Regions from separate parts of the Agrobacterium sp. 22-3639C2 genome, predicted to be linked through region 1. Evidence: riboswitches for the same ligand, from Rfam matches in the RefSeq annotation. Region 1 holds a riboswitch; the other holds the start of a gene.
The links. Region 1 has a riboswitch for cobalamin ahead of ACQZ6D_RS23760 (DUF1636 family protein). Riboswitches for the same ligand answer to the same signal wherever they lie in the genome.
Positions count from the first base shown of each region.

Region 1 (3,715 bases):
GATCAGGTCGTCCAGAGACGAAGATGTGGTGGCGAGAATGTGCATTTCTATCAGGCGGCCAGCATCTGTTCGATCTTTTCGCGGTTGAGGCCCTTTTCGCCTATGACGACGAGGCGGCTGCGGCGCTCTTCACCGGCCGCCCAGGGACGGTCATAATAATGGTTGACGCGGCTACCGACTGCCTGCACCTGCAGGCGCATCGGCTTGGTGGATACTTCGACGAAACCTTTGATGCGCAGAACATTTTCCGCAGCCGCCGTCTCGGCGATACGAGCCGCCAGCGCTTCCGGATCGGTCACGGCCGGCAGGTCGATGACGAAGCTGTCGAAATCGTCATGTTCGTGGTCGAGTTCACCATCGTGATGGGTGCGGCGGTTTTCGATATCCTCTTCAACCGCAAGACCGAGGCCGATCAGCACGGCCGGATCGATGACGCCATTCGAGGCGACGACGATCTTTGCGGCCCGCGGCAAATGCTCGAGAATATGAGCCTTCGCCTTTTCCAGACCGGCGCTATCGAGCAGATCCGCCTTGGTCAGCACGATAAGATCGGCACAGGCGATCTGGTCCTCGAAAACCTCTTCGACCGGATCGTCGTGATCGAGGGCTTCGTCATTTGCGCGCTGGGCGGCAAGGGCTTCCATGTCATGCGCCACCTGACCCTCGGCAAGGGCAGCGCCATCCACCACGGCAACCACAGCGTCAACCGTCACGCGGCTCTTGATGGCCGGCCATTGAAATGCCTGCACCAGCGGCTTGGGCAGGGCAAGGCCGGAGGTCTCGATGAGGATGTGCTCCACCTTCGGCTGGCGGCTCAGAATCTGTTCGATGGCCGGCTGGAAATCATCCGCCACCGTGCAGCAGATGCAGCCATTGGCCAGCTCAACGATGTTTTCCTCCGGGCAGCTCTCAATGCCGCATCCCTTGAGGATATCGCCATCGATGCCGATATCACCGAATTCGTTGACGATGATGGCAAGCCGCTTGCCATCAAGCTTTTCGAGGAGACCGCGCAGCAGCGTGGTTTTTCCAGCCCCCAGAAAGCCGGTGACGATGGTGCAGGGAACGCGGTCCAGAAGGGTGCTCATGATCTCTCCTCGGTAAAATCGAATGGGGGAATGCGCGCCACCATGCCGCGCTTCAATGTGTCGGGGCGGCAGCGCCAGGGCATCAGGCCATCTGCGGAGGCGGCCAGCATTTGTGCGCCCGTGAGCAGGTCTTCCGCATCGTTGGGCGTCAGCCCGCCGAATACATAGGACCAGCCATCGGCACCGCGCAGCACGGCACTGAGGCCTCGTTTGCAATTGGCAAGGCAATTGACGGAGCGAACATCGATGCCGGAGTCACGCGCTTTTGCGATGGCAGCTTCCGCAAGGATGGTGCCGGGGCGCGGCTCCGCATTGGGATCGGTGTCGTCGCGACAGCTTCGGCAGACAAAAACGACCACGCCGGAAGCTGTGTTGACTTCCATTGTCCCGTCCGCACAAGAAGATGTTGTGGTAATATCCAAACCGTTCCGCTTTCCGCGCCTTTAAACTCATCGGGGTGCGGATGTCGAAAACAGCGCACTGAAAAGCGCGGCTGCAAATCAATTCGACCGGCTGACCGGAGCACCCCGCCCGGGAGACGTTTTTTCCTGAAACGGCAGGTCTCCTGGCTTGCGGCTTTAAAACACCCTGCACCACCTTCCCGGGCCAATTTTATGGTCCAGTGGCTTCATAGTGCGGGCTTACCGCTTACAGTTGCGGGGGCAGCCACGGAATGACCCGTTATGGGGTGGAACCGTGTTCCCTCTTAGCTTTTCCCGTTGCCGGGAAAAGACCGTCAGTGCCTTACCCTTAGGCTGAACGGGCGTGACGGTCAATGCTGCCGGCTTGTCGATTGCCGGGTGCGGCAAATTGAGTATAGTCGCCGCTCCGAATGGCGGGGCATACGGTCCCGCGCCGCTGGACGAGAAGGAAAACGCGATGACACGCGATATCAGCGACAGCGAAGCCGAACGCCACCGGCAGAAAATGGTCAACCGCAAGACGGTTCAGGATGCCGAAGTCGCGGAAAAGACGATCGAAAAAGGTCTGCTGATGATCAATACCGGCCCTGGCAAAGGCAAATCCACGGCCGCTTTCGGCCTTGCTTTGCGCATGCTCGGCACCGGGCGGCGGGTCGGCGTCGTGCAATTCATCAAGGGCGCATGGTCGACGGGTGAACAGCAGGCCCTGACTTTGTTCGGCGACAGGGTGGAATGGCGCACCATGGGCGAGGGGTTTACCTGGGACACGCAGGACCTGAAGCGCGATGTCGCGGCAGCTACAAAGGCCTGGGAGGAAGCGAAAGCACTGATGGCCGACGAAACGATCGGATTGCTGGTTCTCGACGAACTGAACATTGCGCTCCGCTATGATTACCTGCCGCTGGAAGAGGTCGTCGAAACGCTTTCCAACCGTAGATCCGATCTGCATGTCATCGTTACCGGCCGCAACGCCAAACAGCCGTTGATCGACGCTGCCGACATGGTGACGGAAATGACCCTCGTCAAACATCACTTCAAGGCGGGCGTAAAGGCGCAGGCCGGGATAGAATACTGACATGACTGCACGTGTGCTGATGTTTCAGGGAACCGGCTCGGATGTCGGCAAATCGCTGATGGTGGCTGGCCTTGCCCGCGCCTTCATCAGGCGTGGCCTGTCCGTCATGCCGTTCAAGCCGCAGAACATGTCGAACAATGCGGCGGTCACCGCCGATGGCGGCGAGATCGGTCGCGCGCAGGCGCTGCAGGCGCGGGCGGCAGGCGTTCCGCTGTCGGTTCACATGAACCCGGTGCTTTTAAAGCCGCAGAGCGAAACCGGCGCACAGGTCGTCGTACAGGGCAAAATTGTCGGCAATGCCAAAGCTGCCGATTATCAGCACATGAAAGCCGGGCTGATGCCGCGTGTGCTGGAGAGCTTCGAGCACCTGAAACAACAGGCCGATCTGGTGCTGGTGGAAGGGGCGGGAAGTGCTTCCGAAATCAACCTCCGCGCTAACGACATCGCCAATATGGGTTTTGCCCGCGCCGCAGATGCTCCCGTGATTCTGATCGGCGATATCGACCGGGGCGGGGTCATCGCCAGCCTCGTGGGCACAAAAACCGTTCTCGAACGTGGTGATGCCGCGATGATAGAGGGCTTCATCGTGAACCGCTTTCGCGGTGACCCTATGCTGTTTTCAGACGGCATGCGGATGATCGCGGAAAAGACCGGCTGGGCGTCCATCGGGCTATTGCCGCATTTTTCCGATGCTGCGAAATTGCCAGCGGAGGACGCCCTTGGGCTTACTGGCCCAGCGCAACAAAAGCCCGGCGCGAAAATCCGCATTGCGGTGCCGATCCTGCCGCATATTTCCAATTTCGACGATCTGGATCCGCTCGACATGGAGCCGGATGTGGAACTGATCCGAGTGCGGCGGGGCGAGACCATTCCCGCCGATTGCCGGCTGGTTCTGCTCTGCGGTTCGAAATCCACCATAGCTGATCTCGCCGTGCTGAAAAATGCAGACCTCGACATCGACATCAAGGCACATGTGCGCCGCGGCGGTTATGTTCTCGGTCTCTGCGGCGGATACCAGATGCTTGGAAAAACCGTTGCCGACCCTGACGGCATCGAAGGACCACCAATGACGGTCGAGGGGTTGGGCCTGCTGGATGTGACGACGGTTTTGACCGGCGACAAGAGGCTCG
Region 1 covers NZ_JBNWDB010000006.1:86,306-90,020, reverse strand. The annotation lists gene cobN (cobaltochelatase subunit CobN) at 1-45, opposite strand, end outside; gene cobW (cobalamin biosynthesis protein CobW) at 51-1,088, opposite strand; gene ACQZ6D_RS23760 (DUF1636 family protein) at 1,085-1,471, opposite strand; cobalamin riboswitch at 1,627-1,841, opposite strand; gene cobO (cob(I)yrinic acid a,c-diamide adenosyltransferase) at 1,968-2,585, shown strand; gene ACQZ6D_RS23750 (cobyric acid synthase) at 2,587-3,715, shown strand, end outside.

Region 2 (3,715 bases), on a different contig from region 1:
TCGCGGCGAAGCGCTCTATCGCGACCAGCCGAAGGCGGTCAGCGATGGCGGCATCGTAACCGCAGCCGGCAGTGCACCCGTCAGTTTCGCAGTGGAAATTCTGAAACACCTCGGCCTCTTTGGTCCGGAAGCCGAGGCGGAACTTCAGGTTTTTGCGGCGGAGCACCGGTGAGGCTCACCTTGGCATCGAGAGTTTTGCGGATCCTCCCACCCTCATTCCTGTGCTTGTCACAGGAATGAGGGTGGTGGGGAAGTTAAGCCGCGAGACCATCACAAATCACCCCTGATCAAGCACCCGGCAGACACGGGGCGCGACATCCCCGCCCTCCCCCGCAATCGCACGGCGGATATCGCGGCTGTTGAGATGCAGACTGCGACCGGCCGGCAAAGCCGAGCGTTTTATCTTGGCAAGGGCTGCGACCGTAAAGGCAGCCTCATTCTCATGAAAATAGGCGAGCGCCGCTTCCCGTTCCGGGCTGACGCCAAGGACTGCCTTGAAAGCAAGGCGATGCACGGCGCAGAAAGCGCCGTGACCGGGAACGGCAAAACGCAGCGCGTCGAGTTCCTCACTCCATTCGGCTGCGTCCTGCATGGATTTAAGCCTGCTGGAAGCGCTTCAGGAAAAACGCGCTCAATGTTCCGAGCAAGGCCCAGAAGACAAAGCTGGTCACGGTGGCGGCGACGATGAACTGTCGTTCCAGCGGCAGCGGTGCCAGCGCATGTTCACCTTCCGGCGGCAGGGGCGCGCCCACCACATGTGGAGCAACGATCAACACCAGTGCGAGCACGATTGCCCAGGGTTCGCGCCGGAATGCGATCAGCGCAATGCCGCCTGCGGTCGCGGCAACCGTCGAAAGCCACCAGATTTGACGCGCCTCAAGCGCGGCCGCCGGGCTGCCCGGCAGTTCCGGCGGCAGGCCGATCATCGGCGCAAGCATGACGGCGGCAAAACCGGCCACACCCCACAAAAGGCCTTCGCGCCAGCCGGCATCGGTGCCACGCAGCGAGATGAGGCCGGTCAGCACCAGCGCATAACCGATGGCGGTCAGCACGTTGGCGGCGACCGTATAGGCGGTGCGCTCGAAGCCGTCGGCCGGAGACCAGGCTTCCTCATTATGTTCGTGCGCGGGAACGGCAGCGCCGGTCGTGGCCGGAGCATCATGGCTGTGGGGCGCTTCGCCACCGGCATTTTCATAGGTTTCCGCCTTCAGGATCAGCGGCGTGGTGCCGAAAGCCTGCATGGCCGAAACGGCGAAGCCGCCAACGATGCCGACGAGGACGGCGGTAAAAACGATATTGCGAAAGAACGACATGCTTTCCCCCTCAATGGCAAGGGAAAGCATTGGCATGACGTGTGTCATGCGCGGCGTTGTGAACGGCTTCCACATGCGAAAAGCCGACAAAACCGACGACGAACAGACCAAGCACGATCGCCGTCAGCGATTGCGCGAAGCTGCCCGTTTTTGCCGAAACGGCGGCATTTGCCGTATTCTGGTTGATGGACATGGTGACCCCTCTTACGGCGCGACCCCGCGCCTTTAGACGCGGCGGAACGGCAAAACGCCGTGCAGCCGCATGCGATACACTTCACCACGGGGATACGAGACTGACACAGGGCGGCACGTTCAAGCACCACCACCCTGAAATTCCGCTCTTCCGGACACCCCGCCGGCATGGACATTTCCGTGATGGCAGGTCTCCTGGCTTACGGGTCAAAACCTGAAACACCTTCCCGGCATTGCCCTCGTCCATATCCGGCGAGATGCTTACCAGTGGCATTTCGTTTCAGGCTCTCCGCTCACAGTTGCGGGGGCAGCCACGAATGAGGATGTCTCCCTATCGTGTTCCCTTTTCACCTTCCGGAACGCCCGGAAGGAACCATCACAGGATCGTTATCCGATGGGTGTGGGTGGGAGTCAATGGCAGGCCGGCGTGAGAATTGCGCGCCGCGGCTGGATGCCGGATCAAGTCCGGCATGACGGCAAAGGGCTACCGTGCCGGGATGGCCTTCAGATAGGCGGCGATCGCATTGCGGTCTTCGGCCGTCAGATGCGCCATATTCTGCTGCACCTTGACCATGGAGCCGCCGACGCTGTCGAATTCCGGGGTGAAGCCGGTTTCCAGATAGTTGGCAATATCGGCCGCCTCCCAGCTTCCGACGCTCTGCGAGCCGGGGGTGATATCGGGAATCCGGCCCTCGCCTTCGGGATTTGGACCACCGGCCAGCCATTTGCCATCGAGAAAACCGCCAAGCGCATTGCGCGGCGTGTGACATTCGCCGCAATGGCCCGGGCCTTCCACCAGATATTGGCCGCGCAGCAATTCGGCATTGGCATCGGCAAGCTCGACGCGGGGTGGCGCGGATGTATCGAAATAGAGGAATTTCCAGCCGCCCAATGCCATGCGCATGTTGAAGGGGAACGGCAGTTCATGATCCGGCGCGTCATTCTGGCTGGCGGGCAGAACCCGCAAATAACCGAAGAGGTCGTTGATGTCCTTCTGCGTCATGCGGGCATAGGAGGCGTAAGGGAAGGACGGATAGAGATGTTCGCCGTTCTTGCCGACGCCGCGCGTCATCGCATCGCCGAATTCCGAAAGCGTCCAGCCGCCAATGCCATGCTGCGGATCGGAGGAAATATTGGGCACATGGAAGGTGCCGAAGGGGCTTTTCAACGCTTGCCCGCCCGAAAGCGTCAAAAGCGCATCGCCCTTGGCATCTGGTGCCGCATGGCAACTTGCGCAGCCGCCCGCCCAGAACAGCGTTTCGCCATTGGCAAGGTCCGGCTCGCCAAGGCTCACCCAGTGGCTGGGTGCCTGACGCACAGGCGCGGTGACCCAGGCGAAAATGCCGAAACCGGCAATGGCCGCCACCGCGATCCCGCCCGCGAGCTTCGTCCAAATGGAGGCCATGACCCCTCTCCCCATTATCACCTGATGAGATCAGGCATCATTCCCGCTGAAAAAAACGCCGCCGGGAAGCGGCGTTCTTAATAGGATCACTTCTTCAGACGGTAGGTCTGGTGGCACGCACCACAATCGGCACCGAGGGTCTGCATGGCGGCGGTGACGCCTGCCTGATCGGCGGGAAGGCTGGCGAGGACCTTGTCCGCATCGGCACCGAGCTTGGCGGCCTTGGACTTGAAGTCATCGAAATTTTCCCAGATCGCGGGTGCCGCAGCACTGCCGGTCTCGCTGCCCGGGGGAAACTGGTCGGGGAAAGCCTTGGCGTTGGTGCTGATGGTCGTCACGGCAGCCTTTACGGCTTCGGCGTCATAAGGCTTCTGGCCCTTGGAGATGGCAGCAAGCGCCCCCATGGAGCCGCCGATCTGCTTCATCATGCCTTCACGTTTTTCGACTTCGCCGGCAGCGTAGACCGCTCCGGCGCAAAGACAGCCGAAAAGCATGGCCGCCGCGATGGTTTTCAGTTTCATACACTCTCTCCTTGATTCCGGCAGATGCCGAACGCGCGATAACGGCGCGAGGATGCCCTTTCCGCATGGCGAAAAGAAGTCACATTGCAGTGAATTTCCCCAAGAAAACAGAAGTCTAGGAGAGTGCTTCCCAAAGCGTAACCAGGGCTGCGGCAATCAGCATGAAACCGGCGGCGCGGCCGATGAAAATCGTCGCGGCAGGCGAGGAAACGAGCCATGCCCGGCTTTTATCCGCCGTCAGCGCCAGAGCGCCATAGACCGTGAACTGCGTGATGGCCACCATC
Region 2 covers NZ_JBNWDB010000003.1:103,829-107,543, forward strand. The annotation lists gene ACQZ6D_RS13465 (type 1 glutamine amidotransferase family protein) at 1-172, shown strand, start outside; gene ACQZ6D_RS13470 (hypothetical protein) at 278-592, opposite strand; gene ACQZ6D_RS13475 (CbtA family protein) at 597-1,313, opposite strand; gene ACQZ6D_RS13480 (CbtB domain-containing protein) at 1,324-1,506, opposite strand; cobalamin riboswitch at 1,674-1,898, opposite strand; gene ACQZ6D_RS13485 (c-type cytochrome) at 1,990-2,910, opposite strand; gene ACQZ6D_RS13490 (c-type cytochrome) at 2,997-3,431, opposite strand; gene ACQZ6D_RS13495 (LysE family translocator) at 3,547-3,715, opposite strand, start outside.
Region 2: linked by a shared signal. The riboswitch ahead of ACQZ6D_RS13480 (CbtB domain-containing protein) and the one ahead of ACQZ6D_RS23760 (DUF1636 family protein) in region 1 are both predicted to bind cobalamin.